One region of the Arthrobacter sp. P1_A5 genome, then DNA from elsewhere that is predicted to be linked to it. Evidence: riboswitches for the same ligand, from Rfam matches in the RefSeq annotation. Region 1 holds a riboswitch; each other region holds the start of a gene.
The links. A riboswitch is a leader RNA that binds a small molecule or an ion and turns the genes downstream of it on or off. The one in region 1 is predicted to bind S-adenosylmethionine.

Region 1 (3,265 bases):
GCTGCTGGGCTTCCGGGCGCCGCCACTGGCCGCCCATGATGTGGCTGGACGTGTTCATCACGAAGGCGCTGATCAGCAGGCGGGGGCGGGGTCCGTCGAAACGGGTACTGGGTGTTGAAGTCATGGGGTGCTTTCCGCTGTGGGAGGTGGGACGAGGGTGCTGCCGGCGCTCAGAGGCGCTTGTCCAGGCGCCGGGCAACATAGGATCCGCCCAGCTGAACGATGGTGACCAGCAGGATCATCAGGACTATGGCGGTGATCATGAGCGGTGTCTCGTAGCGGTAATAGCCGTACCGGATGGCGAAGTCGCCGATTCCGCCGCCGCCCACCAGGCCGGCCATCGCCGAGTAGGAGATGAAGCTGACGGTCATGATGGTGATGGAGCTGACGAGTCCGGGCTTCGCCTCCACAATCAGGACGTCCCGGACGATCTGGGACCGGCTGGCGCCCATGGACCGTGCCGCTTCGACCACTCCGCCGCCGAGCTGGCTCAGGTTCTGTTCCACGAAGCGGGCGAAATACGGAATGGCGTTGAGGGTCAGCGGGACAATGACGGCGGCCGTGCCGATGGTCGTGCCGACAATGAACCTGGTCACGGGAATGATTGCGATCAGCAGGATCAGGAACGGGAACGAGCGGAGCAGGTTGACCAGCCCGTCCAGGACCCGGTGCAGCTTTGGCCTGTGCTTGAGCCCGTTGGGACCGATGGTGTAGAGCAGGACACCCAGCGGTGTCCCGAGCAGCACCGCCAGCGGGATGGCCACCAGCAGCATGGTGAGGGTCTGCCCCATGGCGACGCCGATTTCGGGCAGGACTTCCAGGATGCGGTCAAACATTGATCAGGCCCTCCGACGCGGCTGTGGTGTGGGTGCCCCTCCCGGAGCGGTCCAGCTGGATCTCATCGGAGACCAGGTAGCGGCCGATCGACGTCGCCGGGTGGAAGCCGGGGCGTTGGAGTTCGGCGAGGTCGAACTGCTCCACGACCCGGCCTTCTTCCATGACCGCGACGTTGTCCGCGATGGCCTTGATGACATTCATCTCGTGGGTGACCACCACGATTGTGATGCCGAATTCGGCGTTGACGTCGGCCAGGTACTGCAGGACCGATGACGTCGTCCGGGGATCCACGGCCGACGTCGGCTCGTCGCAGAGCAGCACTTTGGGCCCGGTGGCGAGGGCGCGGGCGATCGCCACCCGCTGTTTCTGGCCCCCGGAGAGTTTGGCCGGATACGTTCCCGCTTTGTCGGCGAGGTCCACGATTTCCAGGGTTTCGGCGGCCCGCCGCCGGCGTTCCGCCTTCCCCACGCCGGCGAACTTCAGGGACAGCTCCACATTTTCCTGGGCTGTGAGGTTGTTGAGGAGATTGAAGTGCTGGAAAATCATGCCGATGTCGTGCCGCTTGGTCCGCAGCTCGGCGTCGGACAGGGTCACCAGGTCCAAGCCGTCCACCAGGACGCGGCCCGACGTCGGGCGCTCGAGGAGGTTGATGTTGCGCAGCAGCGTGGATTTGCCGGCGCCGGAGAACCCGATGATGCCCTGGATGGTGCCCCGCCTGATGTGCAGGCTGACGTCATCGACGGCCGTGAAAGGTCCCGCGGCCGAGGCGAATGACGTGCTGACGTTCTGGATCTCGATCACAGGCCCCCACCTGCTCGGGGCCGCGGCGCTGCCGCTGTCTGCGTGTTCATGATTTCCTCCGGGCTCGCCCGAGGAAAGCCCTGGGTCCTGGCTTCCGGGCAGCGCTGAGCGAAGCCGGGGAGCCTCAGAACACAGTGGTTCTCCATCGGTCCTGGCGGTAGCACCGTCCTCAAAGGAGGGGGTTGCTGCGGCGTCACGGAGCCAGATCTCTCAGCCGCTCGGGATGGTTACGAGTCCATCTCACACGGCATGAGGCCGGATACGGAAAAAGCCGGTCACATTTTGTAACCGACTCTTCCCGATCTGTTGATCGTCATTCCCGGGCCGTCAGATGCCCACGCGCCAGCCTTCGCGGGCGGGGCACGCGTTCACGACGACGTCCAGCCCGGCGGCCTTCGCGCGGTCCGTCGCGGCGTCATCGAAGACGCCCAGCTGCAGCCAGACGGCCTTGGCACCTACCGCGATGGCCTCGTCTATGACTGCGCCCACCCTGTGGGAGTTGACGAAGCAGTCCACGACGTCGATCGGGTGCTTCTCCGCCGGGATGTCAGTCAGGGAACGGTACCCCTTCTCGCCGTGGACGTCGTCGCCGGGCAGGTTGACCGGGATGATTTCCATGCCCATCCGGTCCCGGACATAGAGGGAGACCTCATACGCCGAGCGCCATTCGTTGGTGGTGAGGCCGACCACCGCCCACGTGCCTTTGGTTCGCATGAGGCGGTCAATGACTGCCGGATCGTTAACATGGGCCATGCATCAACCATACTCCTGCGACCTTTCCGGACAATTCTCGAATAAATGAATGATTTGGGCCGGACGCATGCCGGGTGAACGAATATTACGGCGCTCCCGCACGCCGATTTTGCGGAATCGTGCATCTGAAGTTCTAGTAGGTAGTGACCATCCCGAGCGGCCGAGAGACCTGGATCGATGACGCCGCAGCAACCCCCCGGTGACGTGAGACGACCATTCCCACGCAACCGCTCCGCCCTCCTTCGGTGATATTCGAGGGCGCCGGAGCAACCAAGGGGTGCTACTGCCAGGACCGATGGAGTGCAGCAATGACCCCTGAGAATTCTTCCGCTCTGCCCACCTTTGCCCGGACTGCGTCCGAGGCATTCCCACAAACCACTTCGGACGCGACGGCGAACGAAGCAGGGCTGCGTGACGCGCCCGGCTCCTCTCGCGGCTCTTCGGGATGGTCCCTGAACGAGCCCACGGACGGCGCAGTGCACGGCGTCCCCGCCGACGGGCCGGCGCGTCACCGCAGCACCACCTCCGGAGACCACCCTCCCCGGCACGGCGCCGCCGCGACCGCGGGTACTGTCCAGGCAGAGACGGTTGCGTTCTGGGAAACCCAGGCTCTCCGCCTCGACTGGGCGGACCTGCCTGGCGGCGCAACGGAGCAAACCAAGCCCTGGCACACCGCGCACCGCCGGGTCCCTGCCGACGTCGTGGCCGGCACCGGACCGCAGATCACCTGGTTCGAAGGGGGCAGGCTCAATGTCGCCTACAACTGCGTCGACCGCCACGTAGCGGCGGGGCGTGGAGACAAGGTGGCCCTGCACTTTGAGGGCGAGCCCGGCGACCGCCGCGCCGTCACCTACGCCGAACTCCAGCGCGAGGT
Region 2 (3,265 bases), on a different contig from region 1:
GCCGTCCAGCCCAACACCAAGCTGTTTTTCGGCGAAGTGGTCTCCAACCCCCGCCAGGACGTCCTGGACATCGAGGGCGTCTCCCGCGTGGCGCACGAGGCCGGCGTGCCGCTGGTGGTCGACAACACGCTCTCCACCCCCTACCTGATCCGGCCGATCGAGTGGGGCGCGGACATCGTGGTCCATTCGGCGACCAAGTACCTCGGCGGGCACGGCGCCGCAATCGCCGGCGTGATCGTGGACTCCGGCAACTTCGACTTCGGGAAGGACCCGGAGCGGTTCCCCGGCTTCAACACCCCGGACCCGACCTACAACGGCCTGGTCTACGCCCGCGACCTCGGAGCCGAGGGCGCGCTGGGCGCGAACCTCTCCTACATCCTCAAGGCCCGGGTCCAGCTCCTGCGCGACCTAGGCTCCGCGGTGTCCCCGTTCAACGCCTTCCTCATCGCCCAGGGCATCGAAACGCTGAGCCTGCGCGTCGAGCGCCACGTGGCCAACGCCACGAAGGTGGCGCAATGGCTGGAGGGGCGGGACGACGTCGAATCGGTCGCCTACGCCGGGCTGCCGTCCAGCCCCTGGTACGAGCGCGGCCGCAAGTACGGGCCCAAGGGGACCGGCGCCGTCGTGGCGTTCAACATCGCCGGGGGAGCGGAGGCCGGCAAGCGGTTCGTCGATGCCCTCGAACTGCACTCGCACGTCGCGAACATCGGCGATGTCCGGTCGCTGGTGATCCATCCGGCGTCGACCACCCACAGCCAGCTCTCGCCCGAACAGCGGGTGATCGCCGGGGTGAATCCCGGGCTGGTGCGGCTTTCGGTGGGACTGGAGCACATTGACGACATCCTCGCGGACCTCGACGCCGGATTCCGCGCGGCCAAGTCCGCCTAGACGGAAGCCCACGCGGAATTTCCCCACCTTTGCGGGCATGACGCCGGGAATCGCCGGCACTTCGGCGCGACCCGCCGGTCACGGCCGTCAAAGGTGGGGAGACTGCGGTGCTGACGGGTCCGGCTGTCACATGGAAGTCATAATCTTCGTGATTTCCGCACCCTGTTTCGTAGACTCGTACCAGGTCATGAGTGCCAGCGACAGCCCCGGCTTGCTGGCCGGCAACCCTCCTTTTGCGGCGGGGTGCCCCGGGTGAAGACCTGGCCTGCCGGTCAGCTGACGGCGGGCAAGCGCGAAGATAGGTCCTCACATGACGATTGCCGTCACCCGCACGGGTGTCCCCGAAACCAAACCATCCCGGACCCCTGACGGGACCGTCCAGTTCGTCAGGATCGGTGATCTGCAGCTCGAATCCGGGACTCCGTTGCCGGATGTGGTGCTCGCCTACGAGACGTGGGGGACCCTGAACGCGGACGCCTCCAACGCCGTGCTCATTGAACACGCCCTGACCGGCGACACACACGTGACCCGCGGCGAGAGCGGGGAGCCCGGCTGGTGGGAAGAGCTCGCCGGACCCGGGGCTCCCGTGGACACGGACAAGTACTTCGTCGTTTCGATCAACATCCTGGGCGGCTGCTACGGATCCACCGGACCTTCCACCCCGGCCCCGGACGGGCGCCCCTGGGGATCGCGGTTCCCGCTGGTCACCCTGCGGGACACCGCCGCCGCCGAGGCGCGGCTGGCCGATGCCCTGGGCATCGGCAGCTGGTACGCGGTGCTGGGGGGCTCGCTCGGCGGCGCGCGGGCCCTTGAATGGGCCGTCACGTTTCCCGGCCGGGTCCGGCGCTGCGCCGTGATTTCCGTCGGCGCCAGCAGCACCGCCGAACAGATTGCCTTCGCGCAGGCACAGACGCTGGCCATCCGCCAGGACCCCCACTTCAAGGGCGGGGACTACTACGGCGGCCCGGAACCCGAGGCGGGGCTCGCCCTCGCCCGCCGCATCGCGCACATCACCTACCGCTCAGCGGCCGAACTGGACGGCCGGTTTGGCCGGAACGCCCAGGAGTCCGAGACGCCCCTGGAAGCCGGATCGCTGGCCGGACGCGGGCGCTATCAGGTGGAAAGCTACCTGGACCACCAGGGCAGCAAACTGGCCCGGCGTTTCGACGCGAACAGCTACATCGCGATCACCGAAGCCCTCATGAGCCACGATGTCTGCCGGGGGCGCGGAGGTCTCGGGGAGGCACTGGCCCCGGCCACCGCCGAATTCCTGGTGGCGGCCGTGGACTCGGACCGCCTGTATTTCCCGGCCCAGTCCCGTCAACTGGCAGAGGCCCTGCCGGGCGGCCCGGAACTGCATATCATTCAAGCGCCGATCGGCCACGATGGCTTCCTGACCGAAATCGGCCAGCTCAGCGGGCAGCTCCGGGAGACCTTCTTCAGCCACTAGGCCGGCCCGCTTGTGCATTTTTGCAGATGCGCTCTGCACTAATGGCCGTTGAGGCTGAGGGCCGGAGCGTCCATACTCATGGGGAATGACGCCCTGTGCCCTAAATCACAAGCGTCCTCAGTCCAATGGTCCACAGGGTGTCGATGGAGACGCCGAAGGAGTCACGATGAGTACGGAAAACGCCGCAAGGCGCGCTGAAGAATCCGACGTCAAAACGTCCGGCCTGAAGAAGGTGGTGGCGGCCTCCATGGCCGGCACCGTGGTTGAGTGGTATGAGTTTTTCCTCTACGCCTCCGCCGCCACCCTTGTGTTCGGCAAGCTGTTCTTCCCGAACACCGGTTCGGAACTGGACGGCATCCTCGCCGCTTTCCTCACCTACGCGGTCGGCTTCAMTGCCCGCCCGATCGGCGGCATCGTCTTCGGCCACTTCGGCGACAAGTTCGGCCGCAAGCAGTTGCTCCAGCTGAGCATCATCCTTGTCGGCGTTGCCACCTTCGCCATGGGCTGCCTGCCCACCTTCGCGCAGATCGGCTACTGGGCCCCGGCCCTGCTGGTCTTCCTGCGCTTCGCCCAGGGCTTCGCCGTTGGCGGTGAATGGGGCGGCGCAGTCCTTCTCGTCGCCGAACACAGCCCGAGCAAGTCCCGCGGTTTCTGGGCAAGCTGGCCGCAGTCGGCGGTTCCGATGGGCAACCTCCTGGCCACGGCTGTCCTCTTCACCCTTTCCGCCACGTTGTCCTCCGCCGACTTCCTCAGCTGGGGCTGGCGCGTAGCCTTCTGGCTCTCCGCCGTGATCGTGCTGGTCGGCTACTACATCCGCACCAAGGTCCAGGACGCCCCCATCTTCCTGGAGGCCCGCAAGGAGGTCGAGGCCGGCCACAAGGGCTACGGCGTGGCCGAGGTCTTCCGCCGCTACCCGCGCGGCGTCTT
Region 3 (3,265 bases), on a different contig from region 1:
ACGGGCGGTGGAAACCGCCATCCGCGAGTTCCGCGGGCAGGAACCCGCCGCGGCTGCACCGGGCGGCGCGGCGCAGGACGAGGTGGTGGTGAAGCTGATTGTCACCCGCGGGCCGGAGGGCGCGGCTGCCCCCACGTGCTGGGTCCAGGCCTCCGCCCCGGCCGCCGCGGGACGGCGGCAGCGCGAGACCGGGATCGACGTCATCCTGCTCGACCGCGGCTACGACAGTGAAGTCGGCGAGCGCGCCCCGTGGCTCCTGCTCGGCGCCAAGACCCTTTCCTACGCCGTGAACATGGCGGCGCTGCGCTACGCCCACCGGCAGGGCGCCGACGACGTCATCTTCACGTCCGCGGACGGCAGGGTGCTGGAGGGTCCGACGTCGACCGTTCTGCTGGCCCACCTGGAAACTTCGGACGACGGCGCCGGCGGAGTCCGCACCGTCCGGCGGCTCATCACGCCCCAGCTGGACAGCGGCATCCTGCCCGGCACGTCACAGGGCGCCCTGTTCACCGCCGCCAAGGCCGCCGGCTGGGAGCTGGGCTACGGCCCGCTGGAGCCGAAGGACCTGCTGGACGCCGACGCGGTCTGGCTGATCTCCAGCATCCGGCTCCTGGCCCCGGTGAACCACATCGACGGGCAGGAAATCGGCACCCCGGAACTCCGGCGCCAGCTCACGGCCGAACTCAACGCCCTCTTCGCGACCATCGAATAGGAACGCTCACCCCAGGGCGTCCGCGGGCACTGCCGGGCACCGGCGGAACGAGGCCGGGTTGAACGCCGGGAGCATGAACGTTGCGAGCACGGCGTCGAGCATTTCCGGGGCCCAGGTGCTGTTCTCCCCCAGGGTCGCGCAGACACCCAGCACCACGGGCGTTCCGTCGGTGCGGCGGCGGATCTGGACCTGGACCGGCCCGGCCAGCCCGAGCGTGCGGACGGCGGCCAGGCCCAGCTTGCGCACATCCCCGGCCTGGTTCGCCGGCACCCTGCGGCTGACCTCGTCGCTGCCGGCGCGTCCATACGGAGTCCTGGTCTTCTCGAGGACCACCGCCACCGGCGCCATCGCGTTGCGTGCCGGGGTGCCGAACACCAGGCACACATAGTCGGCACCCGGGATAAATTCCTGGACCAGTTGCCCCGCCGGCATGTTCTTCCAGCTAACGGAGCCGGTTCCGGCCAGCAGGTGGACACCATGGGAGCCTTTGAAGACCCGAGGCTTGACCACCACGGGGCCGCTGAGGCCGGCGAGGGATGCCGGCGCGGCGGCGAGGTCGCCCGGAACCGCGAACCGGGGCACCGGGATGCCGGCGGCTTGCAGCGCCCAGGTGGTGAACAGGTGGTCGTTGGCGAGAGCCACCGCGGCGGGGTCGGCCACGATGATCCGCACGTCCTGGGCGAATCCGGCGCGGGCCGCGGCCAGGACCGGGAGCTCCACGGTGAGGGTCGGAATGATGACGTTGATGGCTTCGCGGTCCACCACCCGGCGCAGGTCCAGGACCATGTCCGGGTTCGTCGCCGGCAGGAGCCTGACCGCGGCGGCGGGAGCCTCCCCGGCCTGGCGGGTGTCGGCGCGGGCGTCGGAGCCGAGGTACGGGAGGCCCCGGGCTTCGAGCTGGGCCGCGACGGCCCGTCCGGCGGCGCTTGTAATCCCGGTAACGAGTATGCGCGGGCCCACGATTGCTCCATTCCGCCGTCACCGGCCGGACCGCGGCTGCGGCTCCGACCGTTCCAGCCACCGATTCCCAGACAGCTTGTTGATGGACAGGCGAGTCGATTCCGGGACTGCTCGATTCACACATTGCTCGAATCACCTGCAGCTCCGGCCGACTCGTCGGACCTAATCCCCCCCAGTAGACGGCGAAACGTCCCGGCAGACACGAGTGGGCTGTACCCGAAACTGGAGCCCGCCACTACTCGCCCGGGCCGCGGTCCGGTTACGGAACATGACGACGGCGGCGGTGCGGGCCGGCGTCGCAGGTGTTACGTTTTTGGGGAGTAATGAGAACCGGTGCCAAGCCCTGACTGGCCGGTCGGCAACCCTCCCTTTCGCGGCGGGGTGCCTCAGGTGAATACTCGGCATTCGAGAATTCGAGCTGCAAGCGTGAAAGAGGAGATCCGTCGTGCCCGAGACGTCAATACCCACAACAGCCACACCCGGTTCAGCACCCGGCGCGGAGAGGCTGGCTTACCGCCTGTTCACCGGCGCGGATGACCGCGCCTTTTGCGAGCGGGTGTCAGCCGCCCTGGCCGAGGGCTACGTGCTGCATGGAAGCCCCGCCGCCAGCTTCAACGGAAGCACCGTGATCGTGGCGCAGGCGCTGGTCCTGCCGGCCGCGATTGCCAGTGCGGACGCCGCCGTGGCCAATGCGGTTGATGAGCTCGACGCCGACGAATTTGGCGCCGACGGAGCCTTCGCGGGCCACGCATGAGCTACGCCGGAGACCTCAGCCCGCAGGAGGCGTGGGCCAAGCTGGAGGCCGGAGCCATCCTGGTGGATGTCCGGACCGAAGGCGAATGGGCCCACATCGGCATCCCGGACACCGCGGCCGCGGGCGAGAGCCGCAACGATCCGCTCTTCATCCAGTGGAACCTTGCCGGCGGCACGCCGAACCCGCACTTCGTGGAACAGCTAAGGCAGCAGGCGCCGGCGGACACCGCCGTCGAACTGGTGTTCCTTTGCCGTTCCGGTGCCCGGTCGATCGGCGCCGCGACGGCCGCGACGGCCGCCGGCTACACCTCGTACAACGTCCTTGAGGGCTTCGAAGGCGAGACCGACCGCTTTGGCGAACGCACCGTCAATGGCTGGAAGAACCGCGGCCTGCCCACCAACCTCGGAAAGATCTAAGTGACTTTCAATCCCGACGCCGCCGGCTGGGCGGCCGACACCCAGGCTGTCCGTGGCGGCCTTGACCGCACCGGCTTCCAGGAGACCACCGAGCCGATCTTCCTCAACTCAGGATTCGTCTACGAGTCCGCGGCCGCCGCCGAGCGCGCCTTCACCGGGGAGGACGAGCGCTTCGTCTACTCCCGCTACGGCAACCCCTCCGTCGCCACCTTCCAGGAGCGGCTGCGGCTGCTCGAGGGAACGGAGGCGTGTTTCGCGACGGCGTCCGGCATGTCCGCCGTCTTCACCGCCCTGGGCGCGCTGCTGGCGGCCGGCGACCGGGTGGTCGCGGCCCGCTCGCTGTTTGGCTCGTGCTTCGTGATCCTCAACGAAATCCTGCCGCGCTGGGGTGTCGAGACGGTCTTCGTAGACGGTCCGGACCTG

Region 2: another riboswitch for S-adenosylmethionine. It lies ahead of metX (homoserine O-acetyltransferase MetX); the one in region 1 lies ahead of AC1D1S_RS08365 (methionine ABC transporter ATP-binding protein).
Region 3: another riboswitch for S-adenosylmethionine. It lies ahead of AC1D1S_RS01755 (DUF1737 domain-containing protein); the one in region 1 lies ahead of AC1D1S_RS08365 (methionine ABC transporter ATP-binding protein).

What each region holds. Positions count from the first base shown of each region.
Region 1 covers NZ_JBFTZL010000039.1:5,044-8,308, reverse strand. The annotation lists gene AC1D1S_RS08375 (LLM class flavin-dependent oxidoreductase) at 1-124, opposite strand, end outside; gene AC1D1S_RS08370 (methionine ABC transporter permease) at 171-836, opposite strand; gene AC1D1S_RS08365 (methionine ABC transporter ATP-binding protein) at 829-1,638, opposite strand; SAM riboswitch class I at 1,778-1,868, opposite strand; gene AC1D1S_RS08360 (CoA-binding protein) at 1,966-2,391, opposite strand; gene acs (acetate--CoA ligase) at 2,700-3,265, shown strand, end outside.
Region 2 covers NZ_JBFTZL010000182.1:458-3,722, forward strand. The annotation lists gene AC1D1S_RS17725 (bifunctional o-acetylhomoserine/o-acetylserine sulfhydrylase) at 1-888, shown strand, start outside; SAM riboswitch class IV at 1,072-1,187, shown strand; gene metX (homoserine O-acetyltransferase MetX) at 1,199-2,338, shown strand; gene AC1D1S_RS17735 (MFS transporter) at 2,505-3,265, shown strand, end outside.
Region 3 covers NZ_JBFTZL010000003.1:42,725-45,989, forward strand. The annotation lists gene AC1D1S_RS01745 (aminodeoxychorismate lyase) at 1-712, shown strand, start outside; gene AC1D1S_RS01750 (ATP-grasp domain-containing protein) at 719-1,672, opposite strand; SAM riboswitch class IV at 1,992-2,105, shown strand; gene AC1D1S_RS01755 (DUF1737 domain-containing protein) at 2,118-2,426, shown strand; gene AC1D1S_RS01760 (rhodanese-like domain-containing protein) at 2,423-2,842, shown strand; gene AC1D1S_RS01765 (O-succinylhomoserine sulfhydrylase) at 2,843-3,265, shown strand, end outside.